Regions from separate parts of the Pseudomonas sessilinigenes genome, predicted to be linked through region 1. Evidence: predicted binding sites of a transcription regulator. Region 1 holds the regulator's gene; the other holds the start of a gene.
What was found. Region 1 encodes sigma-54, which starts transcription at its own class of promoters, with help from an activator protein. Its sites were predicted from a motif close to ANTGGCATNNANNTTGCTNT; they were not measured.
Positions count from the first base shown of each region.

Region 2: a site for sigma-54 is predicted at 2,944-2,963, ahead of flgB (flagellar basal body rod protein FlgB). Genes of this name have one in related genera too.

Region 1 covers NZ_CP027706.1:1,013,789-1,018,132, forward strand. Annotated here, with positions in the region: gene rapZ (RNase adapter RapZ) at 1-250, opposite strand, end outside; gene ptsN (PTS IIA-like nitrogen regulatory protein PtsN) at 253-717, opposite strand; gene hpf (ribosome hibernation-promoting factor, HPF/YfiA family) at 730-1,035, opposite strand; gene C4K39_RS04560 (RNA polymerase factor sigma-54) at 1,194-2,687, opposite strand; gene lptB (LPS export ABC transporter ATP-binding protein) at 2,870-3,595, opposite strand; gene lptA (lipopolysaccharide transport periplasmic protein LptA) at 3,595-4,140, opposite strand; gene lptC (LPS export ABC transporter periplasmic protein LptC) at 4,127-4,344, opposite strand, start outside.
Region 2 covers NZ_CP027706.1:3,623,693-3,628,036, forward strand. Annotated here, with positions in the region: gene flgA (flagellar basal body P-ring formation chaperone FlgA) at 112-873, opposite strand; gene C4K39_RS16705 (chemotaxis protein CheV) at 949-1,881, shown strand; gene cheR (protein-glutamate O-methyltransferase CheR) at 1,925-2,752, shown strand; gene flgB (flagellar basal body rod protein FlgB) at 3,007-3,414, shown strand; gene flgC (flagellar basal body rod protein FlgC) at 3,418-3,861, shown strand; gene flgD (flagellar hook assembly protein FlgD) at 3,877-4,344, shown strand, end outside.

The DNA.
Region 1 (4,344 bases):
GGATATGCCGACTGCGCACTTCCTCGAGCAACTCGGGGAAACGTGACAGATGGCTGGGCAAGTTGCGGGCATCGATGGAGACCGCGACCAACGGCTGGGCCAGCTCGGTGTGGATCAAGGCACGTTCGGCCAACTCTGGGAGCAGGCCGGCGGGCAGGTTGTCGATGCAGTAGTAGCCGTGGTCCTCAAGAACATCGAGGGCGGTGCTTTTGCCTGAGCCGGAACGGCCGCTGACGATGATCAAGCGCATGGTTACTGCCTGTTTTGCTCGTCCAGGACGACCTGATACAAGGCTTCGTTGCTGGTAGCACTGCGCAACCGGTCACGAACCTCCTTGCGATCGAGCATGCTGGCGATCTGCCGAAGCAGTTCCAGGTGCGCATCGGTCGCAGCTTCCGGGACCAGCAGAACGAACAGCAGGTCCACCGGAGCGCCATCGATGGCGTCGAAGTCGATCGGAGCGTCCAGGTGCATCAGTGCGCTGATGGGCGATTCGCAACCCTTTAGGCGGCAGTGAGGAATGGCGATGCCGTTGCCAAAACCGGTGGAGCCGAGTTTTTCGCGGGCAATCAGGCTCTCGAAGACATCCTGCATCTCCAGATCGGGCACTTCACGGCTGATCAGGTTGGCAATTTGTTCGAGGGCACGTTTTTTACTGCCTCCCGGCACGTTCACCAGGGAACGGCCGGGGGTCAGGATGCTTTCAAGTCGGATCATGGGAGGGGAGTATCAGCGACCCGTGCCTTGGAGAAGGTGGAGTTGCTTTTCCTTGTGCTTTTTCAGTTGGCGGTCAAGCTTGTCCGTGAGCAGGTCGATTGCGGCATACATATCGTCATGTTCTGCATTGGCGACGACCTCCCCACCGTGAATGTGCAGCGTAGCCTCGATCTTCTGCTTCAGCTTCTCGACGGCCATGGTGACCTGCACATTGGTAATCTTGTCAAAATGGCGTTCCAGTCGGTCGAGTTTTTCGCCGATGTAGACGCGCAGAGGTTCAGTCACTTCGAGTTGGTGTCCACTGATGTTGACTTGCATACAGCTTCTCCTTCGTTGCCAGTGCATGACGCGGCAGGCCATTTTGCCTGCCACCTGGACCGTGTCTGAAGCCTGCTGCGCATCGATCAGGCGGTTTGCCTGGTCGCCGTTTGGCGAGCATTCAGACACACTCCGAAACGCTGTGGCCAGCCCTACGGCTACATCAGCCGCTTACGTTCGCTAGAAGGCGCGATCCCAAGGGATTCGCGGTACTTGGCGACGGTACGGCGGGCTACCTGAATACCTTGTGCCTCCAGTAAACCAGCGATCTTGCTGTCACTCAACGGCTTTTTCTGATTTTCCGCCGCCACCAGTTTTTTGATGATTGCGCGGATCGCGGTGGATGAGCATTCACCGCCTTCCGAGGTGCTGACGTGGCTGGAGAAAAAGTATTTCAGTTCATATATACCCCGTGGGGTGTGCATGAATTTCTGCGTAGTGACCCGGGAAATCGTCGATTCGTGCATGCCCACCGCTTCGGCGATGTCATGCAGGACCAGGGGCTTCATCGCCTCGTCGCCATACTCGAGAAAGCCGCGCTGATGCTCGACGATCTGGGTGGCGACTTTCATCAGGGTTTCGTTGCGACTTTGCAGGCTCTTGATGAACCAGCGGGCCTCCTGCAGCTGATTGCGCATGAAGGTGTTGTCTGCGCTGGTGTCGGCACGACGTACAAAGCCCGCATATTGGGCATTGACTCGCAGGCGTGGTACCGACTCCTGGTTCAGCTCCACCAGCCAGCGTTCGTTGTCCTTGCGCACAATGACGTCCGGGACCACGTACTCGGCTTCGCTGGATTCGATCTGCGAGCCCGGGCGCGGGTTGAGGCTTTGCACCAGTTCGATGACCTGGCGCAGTTCGTCTTCCTTGAGCTTCATGCGCCGCATCAGTTGGCTGTAATCGCGGCTGCCCAGCAGGTCTATGTAGTCGCTGACCAGGCGCTGAGCTTCGCTCAGCCAAGGCGTCTTGGTCGGTAGCTGGCGCAGTTGCAACAGCAGGCATTCACCCAGGTTGCGAGCACCGATGCCGGCGGGTTCGAATTGCTGGATGCGATGCAGGACTGCTTCGATTTCGTCCAGCTCGATATCCAGTTCGGGGTCGAAGGCCTCGAGGACTTCTTCAAGGGTCTCGTCGAGGTAGCCCTGGTCGTTGATGCTGTCGATCAGGGTCACCGCGATCAAGCGGTCGGTGTCCGACATCGGGGCCAGGTTCAGTTGCCAGAGCAGGTGGCTCTGCAGGCTTTCGCCAGCGGAGGTGCGGGTGGTGAAGTCCCACTCGTCATCATCGCTGCTGGGCAGGCTGCTGGCGCTGGTCTGGTAGACATCTTCCCAGGCGGTATCCACCGGGAGTTCGTTGGGAATGCGTTCGCTCCATTCGCCATCCTCGAGGCTGTCCACCGTTGGGGCGGTTTCCTGGTAGGAGGGTTCCTGGATTTCGGTATTGGGTTTGGACTCGGTGTTGTCGGCCAGGGGGTCGCTGTTGTCGAAGTCGTCGCCATCTTCCTGGCGTTCGAGCATCGGGTTGGACTCCAGGGCTTCCTGAATTTCCTGTTGCAGGTCCAGGGTCGACAATTGGAGCAGGCGGATGGCCTGTTGCAGCTGCGGTGTCATCGTCAGCTGCTGGCCCATTCTCAGGACTAGCGATGGTTTCATGGCAGGGGCTTAACACCTTAATTGCCGGCGCACATGCGCCATCCACTACAGGGCGCCGAAGCGCCAAACATAAGCAAATTATATGCCTGAAACTGAAGTGTTTGCCTAGAGCGTCGTAACAATAAACTTTGTAGGGATTTACTGTTTTCGGCGCCCTGGCTACTAGCCCAACACGTCAGCCTTTACAGGCGGAATTCGTGGCCCAGGTAGACTTCCTTGACCAGCTCATTGGCCAGGATAGTCGCAGAATCGCCTTCGGCGATCAGTTGCCCGTCATTGACGATGTAGGCGGTTTCGCAGATGTCCAGCGTTTCGCGGACGTTGTGGTCGGTGATCAGTACCCCGATGCCCTTGGCTTTGAGGTGATGGATGATCTGCTTGATGTCGCCGACGGAGATCGGGTCCACGCCTGCGAACGGTTCGTCCAGCAGGATGAACTTGGGTGCGGTGGCCAGCGCGCGGGCAATCTCCACGCGACGACGCTCGCCGCCGGACAGGCTCATGCCGAGGTTGTCGCGGATATGGTTGATGTGGAACTCCTGCAGCAGGCTTTCCAGTTCCTGGCGACGACCTGCTTTATCGAGTTCCTTGCGGGTCTCGAGGATAGCCATGATGTTGTCGGCCACCGACAGCTTGCGGAAGATCGAGGCTTCCTGGGGCAGGTAGCCGATGCCCGCGCGAGCGCGCCCGTGCATGGGCTGATGGCTGACATCCAGGTCGTCGATCAGCACCCGGCCCTGGTCGGCCTGGACCAGGCCGACGATCATATAGAAACAGGTGGTCTTGCCTGCACCGTTGGGGCCAAGGAGGCCGACGATCTGGCCGCTGTCGATGGACAGGCTGACGTCGCGCACGACCTGTCGGCTCTTGTAGCTCTTGGCCAGGTGCTGGGCTTTCAGAGTTGCCATTACTGGGCCTTTTGCTCGTCGGTTTTCTTTTTCGGCTGGATGACCATGTCGATCCGCGGACGGGGAGCGGTAATCGAGCTGCCGTTGGCGCGACCGGCATTGGCCACTTGCTTGACGGTGTCGTAGATGATCTTCTCGCCTTCGGTGGTATTACCGTCGTTGATGACCTTGGCCTTGTCGATCAGTACGACGCGGTTTTGCTGGGCGTGGTACTGGATGGTCACGGCGTAGGCCTGGACCGGCTTGGGATCGGTCTGCTTCTGCAGTTGCTCGAAGTAGGCCAGGTTGCCCACCGAGGTCACGACGTCGATTTCACCACTCTTGGCCCGGGTGATGGTCACGGTGTTGCCGGTGATCTTCATCGAGCCCTGGGTGATGATCACGTCGCCTTTATAGGTGGCTACGCCATTCTTGTCATCGAGCTGGGCATCGTCGGCCTGGATGCGGATCGGCTGTTGGCTATCGTTCGGCAGAGCCCAGGCGCTCACGCTTCCCAGTGCTGCGCCCAGACTGAGCAAAATAGGGAGGGTTTTAATGAGCCTCATACTGTCCTCTTACGTTCGATAGCAGGTCCATCCTGCCGTCTTTCAAATACGCTTTCATTCCCGTAGCCGTGGTCACGCCGTCGGCGCCGTCGATTCTAACGGCTTGCTCGGTTTGCGCATATTGCTTCTGTGGGAATACTGTCATGCGACTGCTGGTGATCAGCAGGTTGCGATTCTTCTCGTCAGTGCGCGAAACCCGTACCG
Region 2 (4,344 bases), 2.6 Mb from region 1:
CGGCCATATCGTGAAAAACTTTAGGCTCAATTGTCGGCAAGCCAACGCAGTTATCGGCAACCCAAGTTCGTGACCACAGTTTAGGGAACGAGCAGGGCGAGCGCCAGTTATCTACATCGCCACTTCTACCTGGCCTGGCGCTATGACACGGGCCTTGATCACTCGCTGCGAGTTCAGGTTCTTCACCCTGATTTGCTCACTCAGCCCTCCATTGGACAACGCTTCCCCTGGCATTCTTACATTCAAGCTGCCGCTGCGTGCCGATATCACTACCTGATCACCCTTGCGTACCACCTCGGCCTGCTCCAGGTGGGCAAGGCTGATGACTTGATCTGCGACCATTGGTCGGACAAGTTTCTGTCCAATGGCCTGGTCAAGCGAGGTCAGGTAGCTCTGGCCGCCCTGGCTGATATCTCGTTCGCGCAGCGCGACATCCTCTGGCTCGATGATGGCTGTGCGTTTGAGAGGGCGAACGCTGGTGACCACTTCACGAAACAGCTTGACCTGTGCCGGGACGAATACCGTCCAAGGCGACCCCCCGTCGCAGCGGACCTTGACGGTTACCCGACCCAGCGGTTGTGCCGGGCTTTCCAGGGTAGCTGTCAATTCCTTGTCGCAGGCAGGCATGCGCATCCGGGGATCCAGCTGATTGACTTGGATTTCGTAGCGTCCTTCCGTTTGACTGGTAGCCAGGTAGTCTTCTACCGTGAATTCAAGAAACCCTTGAGTCACGCCGATAAGCAAATCAGGCAGGGTGACCGAATCAGCAACGGCAGGGCCGCCAGGGTTTAAAATGCACAACATGGCAAGGCCGCAGAGTAATTGGCGGCTTTGCGATGTCAGGCGTCGAAAAAATGTCGTTTTGGCGTTCATAACAGTTAAAAAGCAAGCGCCGTGCCGTTTAGCAATGAGCGTGCGTCGGATCTTAAAGCTTTGGGGAGTCTGGGCATGGCTGGTGTAATGGATTCGGTAAACCAGCGCACGCAACTGGTTGGGCAGAATCGCCTGGAGCTGCTGTTGTTCCGTCTGGACGGCGAGCAGCTCTATGGGATCAACGTATTCAAGGTTCGCGAGGTGCTGCAGTGCCCCAAGTTGACCCTGATGCCCAAATCCAGTCCTGTGGTGTGCGGTGTCGCGAATATTCGAGGGGCGACCATTCCGATCCTGGATCTGGCAATGGCTACGGGTTCTGGTGGCTTGCAGGACCAGAGCAACCCGTTCGTCATCATCACTGAGTACAACACCAAGACCCAGGGGTTCCTGGTGCGCTCGGTAGAACGCATCGTCAACATGAACTGGGAAGAAATCCATCCGCCGCCCAAGGGCACCGGACGCGATCATTACCTGACGGCGGTGACCCGGGTGGATAACCAGCTGGTCGAAATCATCGACGTGGAGAAGGTCCTGGCGGAAGTCGCGCCTACCTCCGAGGCGATCTCGGTCGGCGTGGTGGATGTCGAGACCCAGCACAAGGCAATTTCCCTGCGTGTGCTGACCGTTGACGATTCGTCGGTGGCCCGCAAGCAGGTCACTCGTTGCCTGCAGACCGTGGGCGTCGAGGTAGTGGCATTGAACGATGGACGACAGGCGCTGGATTACCTGCGCAAGCTGGTGGATGAAGGGAAGAAGCCGGAGGAGGAATTCCTCATGATGATTTCCGACATCGAGATGCCTGAAATGGACGGTTACACCCTCACGGCCGAGATACGTAATGATCCACGCATGCAAAAGCTGCATATCATCCTGCATACTTCGTTGTCAGGGGTGTTCAATCAGGCGATGGTGAAGAAGGTCGGTGCCGATGACTTCCTTGCCAAGTTCCGTCCTGATGACCTGGCATCCCGGGTTGTTGACCGGATCAAAGCAGCAGACCACAGCTGAGGGCAACAGCCCTTGGTGGACATAGATTTAAGAGGCGGCAGCATTGTCTACGGGTAATTTGGATTTTGAACAGTTCCGGGTCTTCCTGGAAAAAGCCTGTGGTATTTTGCTCGGGGAAAACAAGCAATATCTGGTCTCGAGCCGTCTCAACAAATTGATGGAGCAGCAAGGTATAAAAACCTTGGGTGAGCTGGTCCAGCGTATCCAGACCCAGCCTCGTGGCGGCTTGCGCGAGATGGTCGTGGATGCCATGACGACCAACGAAACCTTGTGGTTTCGCGACACCTATCCGTTCGAGGTGTTGAAGAACAAGGTGCTCCCCGAGGCGATTAGGGCCAACCCCAACCAGCGCTTGCGGATCTGGTCCGCGGCCTGTTCTTCGGGGCAGGAACCCTATTCGCTATCGATGTCCATCGATGAGTTCGAGCGCAGCAACATGGGCCAGTTGAAGATGGGGGTGCAGATCGTTGCTACCGATCTGTCGGGAACCATGCTCAACAATTGCAAGACCGGCGAGTACGACAGCCTGGCCATTGGGCGTGGCCTTTCGGCCGATCGCCTGCAGCGTTATTTTGACCCCAAGGGACCGGGGCGCTGGGTGGTCAAGGCACCGATCAAGAGTCGCGTGGAGTTCCGTTCGTTCAACCTGCTGGACAGCTATGCCAGTCTTGGCAAGTTCGACATCGTGTTTTGCCGCAACGTATTGATCTACTTCTCGGCCGAGGTCAAGAAGGACATCCTGATGCGCATTCACAGCACATTGAAGCCGGGCGGCTACCTGTTCCTGGGGGCATCGGAAGCCCTCAATGGCTTGCCGGACCATTACCAGATGGTGCAGTGCAATCCGGGGATCATCTACCAGGCGAAGTGACCTGCGACCGCTGTAATGAAAAAGGAGGCTTTCGAGCCTCCTTTTTTGTGCCTGCCGTTTGTTGTCGGGAGAGCGGGAGGAGGCAGGGTGATTGCCGCTTTGCCGGCGCTTCGCGGAAATTCGTTGCCGCTTTTCTGGCATTTGCCGCTTTGTCACTACCGGGAAAGCCCCGGAAAATGGGGGTTTATTGGCTTGGCACGCAGTTTGCTAAGTTCAGGGTAACGAAAAATCAGGTCTCCCAAAGGTTTCCCGACATGAGCATCAGCTTCGATAAAGCGCTCGGTATCCACGAACAGGCTCTTGGCTTTCGCGCCAGGCGCGCCGAGGTGCTGGCCAACAACATTGCCAACGCCGATACCCCTAACTACAAGGCTCGGGACCTGGACTTCTCAGCTGTGCTCGCCGATCAGGTCGACAAGACCAAGAACGGCAGCTTTGCCTTGAACCTGACCAATAACCGACACATCGAAGCCCAGGGGCTGAGCCAGGGCGACGAGTCGTTGCAATATCGCACGCCGATGCAGCCCTCGATCGACCAGAACACTGTGGATGCCCAGCTCGAGCAGTCGAACTATGCGCAGAACTCGGTGGACTTCCAGGCCAGCTTCACGCTGCTCAACAGCAAATTCAAAGGGCTGGTTGCAGCCCTGCGCGGAGAGTAATCCATGTCCCTTGCCAGTGTTTTCAATATTGCCGGTAGTGGCATGAGCGCCCAGACCACTCGTCTGAACACCGTTGCCAGTAACATCGCCAACGCCGAGAGCGTGTCGTCGAGCATCGACCAGACCTATCGCGCTCGTCACCCGGTGTTCGCCACCATGTTCCAGAACGCCCAGGGCGGTGACAGTGGCTCGCTGTTCCAGAACCAGGATGCCGCCGGCCAAGGGGTACAGGTGCTGGGCGTGGTGGAGGACCAAAGCAATCTCGAGGCCCGTTACGAGCCCAATCATCCGGCTGCCGACGCCAAGGGGTATGTCTATTACCCCAACGTCAACGTGGTGGAAGAAATGGCCGACATGATTTCTGCCAGTCGCTCGTTCCAGACCAACGCTGAAATGATGAATACCGCCAAAACCATGATGCAGAAGGTCCTGACCCTCGGTCAGTGATAAGGGGCGAATTCGATGAGCGTTACTGATACCACTACCGCCCCATCCCTCAAGGATGTGTTGGCCAATTCGTCGAAGAAAACCGCGAATACCAGTGCCGATGGCATTGCCGCGGCGACCAACAGCGCCACAGGCAAGAAGGCCCTGGGCAAGGATGCGTTCCTCAAGTTGCTGGTGACCCAGCTGAAGAACCAGAATCCATTGGACCCGCAGGACAACAGCGCGTTCGTTGCCCAGTTGGCGCAGTTCTCGACCCTGGAGGGGATTACCACCCTCAATGATTCGGTGAACTCCATCACGGGCAACTACAAGTCCTCCCAGGCCTTGCAGGCCTCTTCCCTGGTGGGGCGTTCGGTGATCGTCCAGAGCGGTACCACCCAGGTCGACACCAGCAAGAGCATGACGGGCTCGGTGACTATCCCGGCCAGCGTCAGTTCGGTGACCATGACCATCACCGACAAGGACGGCAACATCGTCAAGACC